Regions from separate parts of the Brevibacillus sp. GCM10020057 genome, predicted to be linked through region 2. Evidence: riboswitches for the same ligand, from Rfam matches in the RefSeq annotation. Region 2 holds a riboswitch; the other holds the start of a gene.
What was found. Region 2 has a riboswitch for S-adenosylmethionine ahead of ACFSO0_RS10930 (2,3-diketo-5-methylthiopentyl-1-phosphate enolase). Riboswitches for the same ligand answer to the same signal wherever they lie in the genome.
Positions count from the first base shown of each region.

Region 1 (7,530 bases), on a different contig from region 2:
ACATGTCTACAACCTTGATTGACTTGTAAATCCTTGCCAAAGAATTTTTATTGCACAAAACTGCTTTAGAGAATGCAGTCTAGCTTCCCCGACATCCTTTGTTGGCAGCCACAGGGCTTCTGCTCTCTCCCGACCTCACTCTGCTCTCCTCGCCTACCTCATCCGGACGTAATAGCCGCCGTACACCTGATCCAGCCCTTCCTTGGCTGCTCCCGCGATCCGCACCGCGAACGGCCGCTCTCCTCTGCTGTCCAATGCCTCCTGGGCAATGCCAGCCCGGACCGGCTCGCAGAGCACGACGTCGCCGCCAGACAGGGAAAATTTGCGGCAGCGTGCTCCGAGCAGATCGTCCAGATACACGTCGCCGCTCTGCCAGTCAAACCAGTGCTGCCAGCGGCTCGCCGCTTCGTCCAGATCCGTCGTCGCATAGACGATAGAGTCGACAGCGGCAGCACCGTTCGGATGTGCCGCGATGACACCCCGCTGTGTCAGGTCGTGCTTGCGTTCCGCGTCATCTGCTTCCCATTCGATGAGGAACGGCGGCACCAGCCCACTGTCCGGATCGCGCAAAAAAAGCATGCGCCAGCGGATGACCGTACCGTCGTCACGCTTGCGGCTGCCAGCTACCGGCCCCGTCACCTGCAAGCCTTTGCCTGCAAAATGCTCCGCCCACTGATCCATCTCCCGTGTGCGCAGCGCGATCTGCCCGAGACCTTCTCCACGATTCTGTTCCCCGACGAGCTGGCGAATCAGCGGATTATCGGAGTTTGCAGCAATCTCCGGAAGCTCTACAGACAAAAATTCTACATACGACAGCCCAAAGTAACTCAAGCTGTTCCATGTCCCCCACGTCACATGTCTTCCTCCGGCAACCGCATGATATCCATGTTGACGGAATTGTTCGACTGGCTCTGCCGGAGAACGGTGCAAGAAATGAACGATATGATCCAATGCCAGCTGCATAGGCTCCCCTCCACGCTCGGGCGCGCGGCCCGTCATTTGCCAAAACTTTTGTTCATTGTACTTCTTCTCCTGTGAAAAGGAAAGGTGACGAAACGGGCGCCCGTCTGGCAGAAACGCATCCAGCCCTACCGGCATCGGCCTCATCCGCCCGAATGGCCGCTGCTCGTGAACGGTTCTGGCGCTCCTATTCTGAAGCGTGCAGCAAAGGAAAACACCGCACCTGCAGACCGAAGTCGGAGCGAAGCAAATCTGTGTGTTCCTCGTGCAGCCCGGACGTAATCAGTCCGGCGCGCAGGACGCCGCCCAGATCGAACTGGACCTTGAGCTTGTGTACCTCGACGCCGCTGGCACGCAAAAACTGCAGGACGCGATCCGGAGTTGCAGCCGGCCCCGCCCCTTCCACGTAGCAGAGCGACTGTTCCCGTCCCCCTGACAGCTCTTTTGCGGCTCCCTCTCTTTCTTTCCAGACGGGGTGCGGTGTGAACGGCTGGGTCAACAGGTACGCCAAATCTTCCACGACCGCACTCGCTGTCGGCATTTCCCCGGCTCCCCTGCCCGTAAACAGCAAGTCGCCCACAATGTTCCCCGACAGTTGGACTGCGTTGTAGGAATCCTGGATTTGCGCCAGCGGATGGTCCAAAGGCAGCGCGGTTGGTTCGACCGACAGATGGATTCCGTCCCCCGTCTGGTTCGCCTGGGCGATCAGCTTGATCCGGTACCCCAGTTCGCTGGCGATCCGGATCTGCCCGCAAGTCAGGTCCGCGATCCCTTTCCGGCTTACCTCCGCGAGCGGCAGCGATTCCCCGTACACGAGCTGGGCGAGGATATACAGTTTGTACATGGCATCGAAGCCCTCCACATCGGAGCGCGGGTCTGCCTCGGCGTAGCCCAGCTCCTGCGCCTCCCGCAGCACCTCCTGATACGAAAGCTGCTCGGCCTCCATCTTGGTCAGGATGAAGTTGGTCGTCCCGTTGAGTATCCCGCGAATGCCAGTAATGTCATTCGTCCTGAGAAACTGGCGCAGGACGCCGAGAATGGGAATTCCCCCGGCCACGCTCGCCTCATAGGCCAGGTGTACCTGGTGCCGGTTCGCCAGTTCCACGAGCTCTGCGCCCCGTTTGGCCAGCAGCTCCTTGTTCGCCGTGACGACATGACAGCCCTTTTCGATTGAGGCCCGCACGTAATCGTAAGCAGGCTCGACTCCGCCCATGACCTCGACGACGATATCCACGCCGCTATGCAGCACCTCGTCAAAGTCGGTGGTCAGCACGGTGCGGCCCATTTGTACGGCCCTCTCCTTTTCCGCGTCCCGCACCAGCGCCTTGACGATCTCGATCCGTTTCCCCAGACGCGCCGCGAGCTTCTCCTGCTGGGAGTGAATCGTCTTGATCACGCCTCCTCCGACTGTACCCAGCCCCAGCAATCCTACTTTGACTACCTCTACACTCATTCCAGTCACCCCATCGGTAAATTATTGTGCAACAAAAAAACCTTCTTCGAGAAGAAGAAGGCTGATGTTCATCGGGCATCCCCTTCTTATCTCTCAGGATGAGCTTCTCCTGCAGGAATTGGCACCTTGTCACATGCATCGTGACGGTTGCCGGGCTTCATCGGGCCAGTCCCTCCACCTCTCTGGATAAGAAAAAAATTGCTATGAAGTTTCTAAACCATCCGCTTGTAAAACAGAAAAACCTTCTTCGAGAAGAAGAAGGTTCGTAAGTCTGTACGAATAGCCCGCTTCTTATCTCTCGAGACCGCAGTCCCGCAGGAATTGGCACCTTGTCACATACATCGTGACGGTTGCCGGGCTTCATCGGGCCAGACCCTCCACCTCTCTGGATAAGAACGTTGTATGCTGTTGAAGTATATTCTAAGAAATTCCTCTCCATCCGTCAACCACATTCTGACGATTTGCCCAGATAGAAGTCTTGCTGTGAGCCTCAATCCGTTCAGACGCCGTATCGCTCGGCGAGAACCCGCAGGTGGTGACGCTCGTGACCGGCAATGATGTACGCGAGCGCACGTGCAGTAATCTCGCTGTCATTGGCGATCCCTGATCTGGACCAGGCATGATCGGGCACACCTTTGAGCAGCGCGACCGTGGACAGCCGCACAGCCCTGAACTCTTCGACCATGTCCTTCATCGGTCTTGTGGCAAAGGCACCTGCTGCCACGTACGCTTCATCGTCGTACCCGGCGAGCGGCGTCTGGTCTCCGCGCGCAATGCGGAGCAGTCGGTAGCTCATGATCCGCTCCGTGTCGATGATGTGGCCGAGCACTTCCTTGACCGTATACTTTCCTGGCGCGTAGCGACGGTCTTGCTGCTCCTCGGTCAGGGAAGAAAATTTCGCTGTCGTCTCCTCCAGCTGCTCCAGCAGCAATGGCAGCAGTACCCCCTCCGGCACGAGATCAACATAACTGGTGTAATAGACGTTGTACTCGCCTTTCGCTGGACGTTCGAGCATGTCGCATCCCCCTTTTTCATTTTGCACATTCTCCCTCAGACTGGCCAAACGGTTTCTCCTACGAGACAGTCACACCGTCAAACAGCAAGACTCTGGCAGGCGCGGCATCCGTGCCGACGAGCTTGAGCGGTGCGGCCACCATGAAGTATGCCCCATCCGGCACTTCCCGCAGCCGCAGTCCTTCGATGATAATGACACCGCCGGCGAACAGCGCCTTGTGGGTGGGATGGCCTTCCTGGCTGCGCTCGATCCCGAGTGCGTCTGTACCTACTCCGCGCACACCAAGGTCCGCCAAATACTCCGCCCCATCCTTTGCCAAAAAGACAAAATCAAAGGAAAACGCCTCGTCCTGCGAGTTTTTCGTCTTGAACAACAGAAATTCGCCCGGCTGAATGTCAAAAGGCTCCAGATCCGCGCGGCAGATCCGGTCCTCCACATGCGTCAGATCGAGCACCCTGCAGCTGCCCACCAGCTTCTCCAGCGCGATCGATTCAAACGTTTCGCCATCTGTCACCATGTGCAAGGGAGCATCCACGTGCGTCCCGGTATGTACGTCCAGCTCGATGCGGGATTCGGTCACGTACCCGTTCGTGACTGGCTTGATTCTCGGCTGCTTCTCCGGCTTGTTTTTGTACACGGTCATTCCTTCAAAGATCGCTCCGGTTACATCGTACATGATCATCGCGTTTTCCCTCCGTCTGTTCCTTCCACCGCACGGGGCTGCGGGCAAGCTCCATTTTTTTGCATGTATCCATTACAAATTCAGGACTGCGCCCCGCTCTCCTGCTGGTTGGTGCATTCAATCAGTCAAGCCCGATCTATGTTGTCAACGGATGCAAGAACCTGTTTGCTGGCTGGAAGAAGCAAACACAGCTATTCTTGCGGCAAATCGGCGGGAAATACGACGCCGATCTGTCTTCTCGCTTCGTCCATCACTTCCATGGCCAACCTCGAGGCTGTATGCGAATTCGTCGCCGACTCTCTGGCACCCGCAGCGGCCAGGCGGATGAACTCCCTGATTTCATACTGCATGGTTTTCGATGCCTGAGGCCTGGTCACATCCTCTACCCTGCCGTCGCGGTAACGAATCTCGACGCGCGTGAGGTGATTGATTTTATCAATGACCATCGTTGCGTCCTCGCCCTGGATTTCCGCGGGCTGATAGGAGGTCGTAATCTTGGAAAAGCTGAGGACGGCATCCATCTCATCGTACTTCAAGAGAATACTGCCTTCTCCGTCTACCCCTGACGCGAGCAAAATTCCTTCTGCCTTGACCTGCTTTGGCTTGCCAAACAGAACAATCGCCGGATAGAGGCAGTAGATTCCAAGATCCATCAACGCCCCGTTCGAGTAGGCAGGGTCAAAGGCACGCAGCACTTCCCCCGCACGGTACGCATCGTAGCGGGAGGAATACTGGCAATAGCTGGCGGTAAAACGGCGAATTTTTCCCAGCTTGGGCAAATGGTCGGAAATCGCGAAAAAGTTCGGCACCAAAGTGGACTTCACAGCCTCCATGAGCAAGACATCGTATTTTTTCGCCGCCGCCAGCATCGCCTCGACCTCGCGCACATTCGAGGCGAGCGGCTTTTCGCACAACACGTGCAGCCCCATGCTCATGCACAGGATCGCCTGCTCGGCATGAAAGCAATTGGGGCTGGCAATGTAGACGGCGTCGATCTGTCCGCTCGCCACCATCTCTGCGATGTCCGTGAAAACATAAGGAGCTGCGAATTTGTCGGCAAATTCTTTGGCGCGCTCGCTCGTCCGCGAATAAACAGCTTGCAGCGAAAAGCCCTCTACCGTAAGACCTGCCTGGATGAACTCTTCGGTAATCCAGTTTGTGCCGATCACGCCAAAACGCATAAATCGCATCCCCCTCGTTTTTTCATTGCTTCGCCGCTGCTGCCCGGACACCTTTTGGCCGCTCGTCATGACGAATAGGTTCTCAGGCTGCGGGAAGCGAACCTGCACTTGCGTCAGCTTGCGCCTTTCCGGCTTTACGGATGCGCCGCCGCAAGCTCCCGTTCTTCTATCTCATCCAGCCACCAGGAAAAGCCTTCTTCCCGGAGCAGGTCACGTGCTGCCTCTGGCCCGTGCGAACCAGCCTCATACGATGCAAGCGGCACGAGATTTTGTTCAAAAGCAGCCAGGATCGGCTCCACCCATTCCCAGGCCAGCCGCACTTCGTTCCAATGCGCAAAGTAGGTGGAATCCCCGCGCAACGCATCGAACAGCAGCCGCTCGTAAGCCTCGGGCACGTCCTTGTGGCCCGAGCTGAAATCAACCGTCACTGGCTCAATTTTGCCGCTGTTGGCCGGATTTTTGCTATTCAACTGCAAGGCGATTCCTTCATCGGGGTGTACATTGACAATCAGCAGATTGGGAGCGGTCTTTTCCTGCTGCTCCCGGTACAGCTGCTCCAACGGGTTCTTGAATTCGATGACAATGCGGGTCGCTTTTTCCTTCAGGCGCTTTCCGGTACGAATGTAAAAAGGTACCCCGCTCCAGAACGGGTCATCAATCCAGACGCGTGCGGCGATGTACGTCTCCGTCATGGAAGCAGGCGATACGCCAGGCTCCTCCCGGTAGCCGACAACCGGAGCCTCACCGATTTTCCCTGCGCGATACTGGGCGCGCACGATGTTTTTCGCCACATCTTTGACTGCCAGCTGCCGCACTGCCTCCATCACCTTGCGCTTTTGCGCCCGAATGTCTGTGGCCGTAATCCGCTTGGGAATATGCATGGCGACCATCATCAAGATTTGCAGCATGTGGTTTTGCACCATGTCGCGCAGCGCCCCGGTCTTCTCGTAAAAGCCTGCCCTCTCCTCGACGCCTACCGTTTCGCTGGCCGTGATCTGCACGTTTGCGATGTACCGGTTATTCCACAACGCGGCAAAAACGGGGTTGGCAAACTCCAGCGCCTCCAGATTTTGCACCATGGCCTTGCCCAGATAGTGGTCAATCCGGTAAATCTCGTCTTCGTCAAAGGCAGCACCAAGCTTCTCATTCAGTTCGCAGGCGGACGCAAGGTCGTGTCCGAACGGCTTCTCGATAATCAGCCGCTTCCAGCCCTTCCCGTCTCCCAAACCGCTCGCTCGAATGTTCGCGGCGATCCGGTCGAAAAACTCCGGAGCCACGGACAGGTAAAACATCCGGTTTTCCGGAATGGACAAGTCCGCTTCCCGCTGCTTCACAAGCTCGAGCAGCGGGACAAAGGCCCGGGGGTCAGTCACATCGACGGCACAATAGCGGAACGACTGCAAAAAGGCGTCGAGCCGCTCCGCTCCCCCCTGGCTGCGCCGCGAAAAGGTGCGCACCGCCTGGGCGACACTCTCCTGAAACTGTTCATCCGTCCATTCCCGTCTGCCAACACCGACGACGGAAAAAACAGGGGGCATTTTTTGATCGAGATACAAATTGTACAAGGCAGGGTAAATTTTACGCTTTGCCAAGTCTCCTGTAGCACCAAACAACACAAAGGTCATCGAATCCATGAGCGATCCCGACCCCTTCCTCTCTTTATCCCAGATGCGATTCATGTTCACATCGTTATTATAGAGAAAACAGGCACGTAATCAAGCCCTCCGCAAAACAAAATGACTCGAAACCTATTGCGCTGCTGTCATAGAAAAAACGTTCGCGCGACAGCCTGGTACGAACGTTTTATGTCTTTGCGCCGGTTGTTGCAACCGCTCTCCCTACTTAGGCGGCAGCCTACAAGGTGCGCAGGACGGCTCGCACCGGACTGCCGTCGGCTTCTGCCAATGGCAGGGGCAGCGCGATCAGCTCGTAATCGCCCGGCTCCACGTGGTCGAGCAGCAACCCCTCCAAAATATGGATGTCGTGGCGGTGCAGCCCGTGGTGCGCCGGCAGCTCCTTGCTCGCGAGCGGATCGACGGACGGCACATCGACGCCGATCAGGCGAACGCCCAGTTCTGCCAAATACGGGGCCAGATCCGCCCGCAGGTAGCAGATTTCGCCTGGAAAGCGGGAGGGATCGTCCCAGGAGCCTGTCCGCAGCAGCAGCCGGGTGACCCCCCGAAGGTCGTATTCCCGCAAATCATCTGCCCCGATGCTCGGCTTCCCCGTCACGTCGATG
Region 1 covers NZ_JBHUJW010000043.1:186,807-194,336, reverse strand. The annotation lists gene ACFSO0_RS14535 (VOC family protein) at 154-963, opposite strand; gene ACFSO0_RS14530 (homoserine dehydrogenase) at 1,148-2,413, opposite strand; SAM riboswitch class I at 2,497-2,606, opposite strand; SAM riboswitch class I at 2,702-2,809, opposite strand; gene ACFSO0_RS14525 (DinB family protein) at 2,913-3,428, opposite strand; gene ACFSO0_RS14520 (cyclase family protein) at 3,487-4,110, opposite strand; gene ACFSO0_RS14515 (Gfo/Idh/MocA family protein) at 4,302-5,291, opposite strand; gene zwf (glucose-6-phosphate dehydrogenase) at 5,426-6,925, opposite strand; gene kynB (arylformamidase) at 7,146-7,530, opposite strand, start outside.
Region 1: another riboswitch for S-adenosylmethionine. It lies ahead of ACFSO0_RS14530 (homoserine dehydrogenase); the one in region 2 lies ahead of ACFSO0_RS10930 (2,3-diketo-5-methylthiopentyl-1-phosphate enolase).

Region 2 (7,530 bases):
GAGGCCGATGACGCGGCGCAAGATTTTGCAGCCCGCAAAGCCTGCGGCATCCTGCACGAGACGCTTCACATAGCTCTGCCAGAAGCCTTCGGTGTGGGCGCTGCGCTCTTTGGCGTGCTTGTGCCAGAGCTGGACGAACTGGGAGACGAATTCACTCCAGACATCCTCTACTGTCGCAAGCAAATAATCGCGGTACGATTCGCGTTCCCCTGGATCTTTCTGCAATCCGTGTTGTGCTGCGTAGTTGAGCAGCAGGTTGGCGATGACCGCACCGATGTCAAAGCCGATCGGGCCGTAGTAAGCAAACTCGGGATCGATCACCTTGACGCTCGTTTCCGTGATGAAGATGCTGCCTGTGTGCAAATCACCGTGCAGCAGCGCCTCTGCCCGGGTGAGGAAGTCAAATTTCAGCTTGGCGATCTCCAGCTTCAGCGGCTTGTTGTTCCAGATCGCTTCCACTTCTTTTTGGATCAACGGATTGTAGTCGTTCGTCGGCGCGTTTTCATAAGGATCTGTAAACACCAGATCTTCCGTAATTTTGCACAATTCCGGATTCAAGAATGTTCCGACCAGGGCTTTTTTGTCAAACGGATTCGCCCCGAGATCGGAAGTGTAGAACAAGGTGTGGGCGAGGAATTTGCCGATCTGTTTCGGGAACAGCGGGTAGCGGTTGCCCTGGATCAGGCCTTTTCTCATGATGATGTGGTCTCCCACGTTTTCCATGATGGTCAGCGCCAGCTCCTGGTCGAAATGGTACACTTCCGGCACCAGCTCCGGCACGTATTTGTGCTGGATGCGCAGCGCTTCGCTCTCGATGCGGGCGCGGTCGACTGTCAGCGGCCACGATTCGCCCACCACGCGAGCGTAAGGCAACGCCTGCTTGACGATGACACTCTTTCCGGTGGCCTCGTCCCGAATGTCGAAAACGAGATTGAGGTTGCCGTCGCCGATTTCCTTGCTGTACAGTGTTGCTCCCTCGTGAAACAAACCCGGCAATGCTTTTACAAACTCCACTGCTTCCTGCTCTGTCAATGCGCGATATGCCATGTTTTTTCTCCCCTTGCTCTATTTTTTCGTCTATTCCCAGCGCGGCATCTTGGCCCAGCCGTACAGTCAAACAAACATCAAAAAGACCTCTTTCCCGAAGAAAAGAGGTCGCTGTCGTCACGCATAGAGAAACGTGCCTTTGTCCCCCTTATCTTCCAGACCACTTTTGTTTCTGCAGGAATTAGCACCGTGCACGCCGCCAGCAGTTCAGTCGCATCAGCTGCTAAAATGGCGTCATGTCGGTTGCCGGGTATCATCGGGCCAGTCCCTCCACCTTCTCTGGATAAGGTATCCAACGTATACAGTTTTGAGTTTAGTTTGAATCATACAACCACGTCCCGATGCTGTCAACACCCTATTTCGGGTGAACGCCCATCTTTTCTCGACAATTCCTATCTGTTAACTGAGCAAAAAATAATTTGACTCCCGCATCCGAACGTCATATCATGAATCTAACAAGAACACGCTGATTTTGGTGTCAAACCCAATAACTCTTATCGCGAGCTGGCTGAGGGACTGGCCCTATGATGCCCGGCAACCGGCGCTCTTTTTTTGTCTTCCGCATTTCGATGGAGAGCGAAACGGTGCTAATTCCAACGGATAAGAGTCGAGTGCAGGAGATTTTCTTTTCTTTGCCTCGACTTTGAACCCGAGAGATGAGAGGAGACGAAGACGCAAACTGGTCGACAACCGCCTCCCTGCTCGAAGGGGGGCTCTTTTCATTTACTTTTGCGGTTTCACCCGAAGCTGTTCCACCTGAAGGAGGATGAATCCTGGCAATGAGTGAGCACCGAATCCTCGTTACGTATTTGACCCAAGCAAAAGATTTGCATAAAAAAGCCGAAGCGATCGCCGTCGGGATGACCGTCGGTTCGTGGACAGATTTGCCCGCAGCAAGGCAAGCCGAGCTGAAGCCGTATTTGGGCGAAGCCGTGAGCGCAACTCCGCTCGAGACGCTTGAGAACAGAGAGACGCGCGGGCTGATTACCGTCAGCTATCCGACCCGCAACTTCACCAGCGATATTCCGTCCCTGTTGACCGGAATCTTCGGAAAGCTGTCCATGGACGGCAAGATCAAGCTGATCGACATCCAGCTGCCCGATTCGTTTATCGGCGCGTTCCCCGGTCCCAAATACGGGATCGACGGCCTGCGCGACCGGCTCGGTGCGCATGACCGGCCGCTCCTGATGAGCATTTTCAAGTCCTGCCTTGGCCTTCCTTTCGATGATCTGAAAACCCAGTTTCGCGCCCAGGCATTGGGCGGCGTCGATCTGGTCAAAGATGACGAAATTTTCTTTGCGGATGACCGTGCGCCGTTCCTCGAGCGGATTCGCGCCTTCAAGCAGATCGCCCGCGAGACCGAGCAGGAGATCGGCAAGCCGGTGCTCTACGCAGCCAACCTGACCGGACCTGTGAACGAACTGAACGAAAAGGCAAAACGCGCGGCAGAAGCAGGCGCCGATTGCCTGCTGTTCAACGTCCTGGCCTTTGGCTTCGACGCCCTGCACCGCCTCGCTGCCGACCCGGATGTACACGTCCCGATCATGGCTCACCCGGCCTTGGCGGGAGCCTACTATCCGTCGCCTGACTACGGCATCGCCACACCGCTATTGCTCGGCAAGCTGCTGCGCATCGCCGGCGCGGACCTGGTGCTGTTCCCGTCACCGTACGGCAACGTGGCCCTCGACAAGAACGAGGCGCTGCAGCTGGCGCAAAACCTGACCGTGCCGCTGGAAGGCGTGCGCCGTTCCTTCCCGGTCCCATCCGCCGGCATCCATCCCGGACTCGTTCCGCAGCTGTATGCCGACTTCGGGCTGGATCAGATCGTCAATGCGGGCGGCGGCATCCACGGACATCCAGGCGGAGCCACGGCAGGAGCGAAAGCCTTCGTCGCTGCCATCCGCGCTGTCACGACTGGCAAAACGCTGCAGGACGCAGCTGCCGAGTCCCCGGAACTGGCCGTTGCCCTCGAGAAGTGGGGTGGCGGGCGATGAGCAAAAAGCTCGTGCTGTTCTGCGACTTTGACGGAACGATCACCGAGAAGGACAATATCGTGGCGATCGTCCGCAAGTTCGCCCCGCCCGAGTGGGAAGCGTTGACCGAGCAGATTTTGTCGCAACAAATCAGCGTGCAGGAAGGGGTCGGCAAGCTGTTTCAGCTGCTCCCCTCCTCCCTGCGCGAAGACATCGTCGACTTTATCGTAAAGGAAGCGGCCATTCGCCCAGGCTTCGCGGATTTTGTCCGCTTTTGCCGGGAGGAAGGCATCGAATGGCTGGTCACCAGCGGCGGCATCGACTTTTTCGTGGAGCCGATCCTCGCTCCCTTTGATCTCGCCGGCGTGCCGATCTATTGCAACGGCAGCGATTTTTCCGGAGAGAAGATTACGATTACCTGGCCGCACTCCTGCGACGATCACTGCAACAATGGCTGCGGCATGTGCAAGACGACGATCATTCGCCGCTACGACCCCGCCGAATACTACCGCGTCGTCATCGGCGACTCGATTACGGATCTGGCCGGGGCCAAAATTGCCGACTATGTCATTGCCCGTTCGTTGCTGGCGCAAAAGGCGGAGGAGCTGCAGCTTCCGCACCGCACTTTCGCCACGTTTCACGACGTGATCGCCATCTTGCAAGACTTGAAACATCGACAGGAGGTCAGCTGATACATGACAGCCACATTGGAACAACGTCTGGACGCGTTTCGCCGTCTCGATGACGTCAAGCTCACATTCGCTCGCCGGGACTGGTTCCCGGGCACGAGCGGCAACCTGTCCATCAAGGTGGCAAGCGAGCCGCTGCAATTCGCCGTCACCGCCAGCGGCAAGGACAAAACCAAGCTCTCCCCGGAAGACTACCTGATCGTCGACAAAGATTCCCGTCCGGTCGATGCGACCTCGCTCAAGCCTTCCGCCGAGACCTTGATCCACGCCGTCGTGTACAAAAAGTTCCCGCAAGCAGGGGCCTGCTTCCACGTCCATACCATCTGGAACAACCTGATCTCGGAGTTGTACTTCGGACAGCGCGCCTTCTCCATCCAGGGACAGGAGCTGATAAAGGGCCTCGGCATCTGGGAGGAAAACGCCCGCATCACCATTCCGATTGTTGAGAACTTTGCCGATATTCCGACCCTCGCCGCCGCCATCGAAAAAGTGATTACACCCGATGTGCCCGGCGTCCTGATCCGCAACCACGGCATTTACGCGTGGGGCGGCAATGATTTCGAGGCGAAACGCCACCTCGAAGCGTTTGAATTCCTGTTTGAGTACCACGCCCGCTTGCTGCAGCTGCGCCAGGCAGTCGTGTCCACTACAACCACCCTGTAAGGAGGAGTACAAAAATGGCACAAATTCGTTTTCACGACACCAACGAGTACATTAGTTCGCCGGAGGAAGTCATCAGCTTCCTGAACACCCAGGAGATCATCTACGAGAAATGGGGAGTCGACCGCCTGGACCCGAAACACCGTGACAACTACAGCCCGACCGAAGAAGAAAAACAAGAGATTCTCGACGCGTTCAAGCCGGAGATCGAGGCGATCAGCCAACGCCGCGGCTACCTGACCGCTGACATCGTCGTCCTCTCCGACGCAACGCCGAATCTGGACGATCTTCTGGTCAAATTCAAAAACGAGCATCACCACATCGACGACGAGTGCCGCTTCTGCGTAGACGGACACGGCATCTTCGCGATCAAAGGCAAAGACGGACGCTACTTCGACGTCGAGCTGGAGCCGGGCGACCTGATTTCCGTGCCGCCGAACTTCCGCCACTACTTCACCCTGATGGACGACCGCAAAATCAAAGCGATCCGCCTGTTCGTCACACCTGCAGGCTGGGAAGCGATCTACTAATCCGCATGAGCATGGCGAAACCACCCCTGTCAGCTGATGGGGGTGGTTTTCCACTTCTTGTATAGAGAGGAACTGGACGTATCCAGCTCCTCTCTTTTCTTTCCTTGCAGCGCTTAAACGGCGTATCCGCCCGCTTCGATCACGCGGTCCGCAATCGCGCGTTTCAAGTGCACCGTATTGATCGGCGTGCGGCGGGTCAGCTTTTTCAAAATGGACAGGCGCATGCGCAGCTCGTCGCCTTCCTCCATGGCAGCCAGCGCTTCCTTGGCCCATGCTTCTACGCGGTCGAAGGCTTCGTGCACGTAGACGGTGGTCATGTTGAGCTTTTGCTGTTCGTTTTCCAGGCCGTTTGCTGCGATCGCCTTTTCCGTGCGCTTCACGACGCTGTCCATCGCATACAGCTCGATCAGCATGTCGGCTGCGAAAGCGAGAAGCTCCTGCTCCCTGGAGATCGCCTGCTGGTATTTCATCAGCGCGGAACCCGCCACCATCAGGATGATTTTGCGCGTCATGTCGATCAGGTGTTTTTCCATGGCGAGCGGCGCATCCTCAATCTCCTGCGGATAGTAGCTGAGCAGCTCTTCCTGCAGGCTGGCGGCGGCTTGCAGAAGCGGTAGTTCGCCCTTCATCGCCTTTTTCACCAGAGTGTCCGGAATGAGCAGGCGGTTGATCTCGTTGGTGCCTTCAAAAATGCGGTTGATGCGCGAATCGCGGTACATGTTCTCGATCTCGTACTCGGACATGAAGCCGTATCCGCCGTGAATTTGCACGCCCTCGTCCACTACGTAGTCCAACACTTCCGTAGCGAATACTTTGTTGATGGAGCACTCGATGGCATAGTCCGCGATGGCCTTGGCCACTTCCGACCCTTGTTCGGCTTTCTCGCCCAGGCGGCTCAGGGCGGTATCGAACAGTCCGACGGTGCGGTATACAGAGCTTTCCGCTGCGTACGTCCTGAGCGCCATGTTCGCCAGTTTGTTTTTGATCAGGGTGAAGTTCACGAGCGGCGTCTTGAACTGCTTGCGCTCCTTGGCGTAGTTCGTGGCGATCCCCAGCGCATGCTTCGCCGAGCCTACTGCTCCGACTGCCAGCTTGTAGCGGCCGACGTTCAGGATGTTAAACGCGATGACGTGGCCGCGGCCCGGCTCACCCAGCACATTTTCCACCGGTACCGGCACGTCTTGCAGGATAACCGTGCGCGTCGAGGAGCTCTTGATCCCCATTTTCTTCTCTTCCGCCCCGAACGATACGCCAGGGAACGTCCGCTCGACGATAAAGGCGGTGAACTTCTCGCCGTCGATCTTCGCGTAAACGATAAACACGTCAGCGAAGCCCGCGTTTGTAATCCACTGCTTTTCCCCGTTCAAAATGTAATGCGTGCCGTCTGCGGACAGGGTAGCCGTCGTCTTCGCCCCGAGTGCATCCGAGCCAGAACCCGGCTCGGTCAGGCAGTAGGCCGCGATGCGCGCGCCGGATGCGAGGTCAGGCAAGTAGCGGCGCTTCTGGTCTTCATTGCCGAAATAGACGATCGGCAAGGAGCCGATCCCTACGTGCGCGCCGTAGCTGAGGGCAAAGCCGCGTGCCAGAGAGAACTTTTCAGTCACCAGCGCGGTGCTCACTTTATCCAGCCCCAGCCCTTCGTACTTCTCCGGCACATCTCCGGCGAGCAGTCCGAGCTGTCCCGCTTCCTTCAAGAGGCGGACCGAAATGTCGAACTGGTGGTTTTCCAGCTTTTCCAGATGCGGGCGCACTTCGTTGTTGATGAAGTCCTCCGTCATCTTGGCAATCATCTTCTGTTCGTCGGTATACTCCTCCGGAACGAACACATCGTCAGCCGAACCGACATCAATCAGAAAGCTCCCGCCGCGGATCAATTCTTTTGTATCTGCCATCGCCATCTCGCTCCTTTATTGGAAAAGTAGTCTTTACAAGATTTCAAACACGCCGGCTGCTCCCATCCCGCCGCCGACACACATGGTGACGACGCCGTACTTGCCGCCGCGGCGCTTCAATTCGTTCAGGATGGAAATCGTCAGCCTGGTGCCGGTGCAGCCCATCGGGTGACCGAGCGCGATCGCCCCGCCGTTGACGTTTACCTTTTCCTCATCCAGTCCCAGCTCGCGGATGACGGCGACTGCCTGGGAGGCAAAGGCTTCATTCAGCTCGAACAGGTCGATGTCCTCGATGTCAAGCCCCGCCATTTTCAGCGCTTTCGGGATCGCCACAATCGGACCAATCCCCATCACGTCCGGATCGACCCCGCCAACGGCAAACGAGCGGAACCTGGCGATCGGTACTGCCCCCAGCTCGGCTGCCTTTCCGGCGGACATGACCAGGACAGCAGCGGCGCCGTCGCTCGTCTGCGAGGAGTTGCCCGCTGTCACGGTGCCTTGCACATGGAACACCGGCTTCAATCTGGCCAGCGCCTCCAGCGTCGTGTCTGGGCGCGGCCCTTCGTCGATCCGGAACACTTTCTCCGTCACCTGCAGCTTTCCGTTTGCGTCAAAGGAATGCTGCTTCACCGTGAGCGGCACGATCTCCTCCTGAAATTTGCCCGACGCGATGGCCGCCGTCGCTCTCTGGTGGCTGCGCAGGGAAAACGCATCCTGATCTTCCCGCGTGACATGGTAC
Region 2 covers NZ_JBHUJW010000034.1:114,486-122,015, forward strand. The annotation lists gene mtnK (S-methyl-5-thioribose kinase) at 1-1,047, opposite strand, end outside; SAM riboswitch class I at 1,193-1,337, opposite strand; SAM riboswitch class I at 1,539-1,710, shown strand; gene ACFSO0_RS10930 (2,3-diketo-5-methylthiopentyl-1-phosphate enolase) at 1,827-3,041, shown strand; gene ACFSO0_RS10935 (2-hydroxy-3-keto-5-methylthiopentenyl-1-phosphate phosphatase) at 3,038-3,712, shown strand; gene ACFSO0_RS10940 (methylthioribulose 1-phosphate dehydratase) at 3,716-4,372, shown strand; gene ACFSO0_RS10945 (1,2-dihydroxy-3-keto-5-methylthiopentene dioxygenase) at 4,387-4,899, shown strand; gene ACFSO0_RS10950 (acyl-CoA dehydrogenase family protein) at 5,013-6,791, opposite strand; gene ACFSO0_RS10955 (acetyl-CoA C-acetyltransferase) at 6,825-7,530, opposite strand, start outside.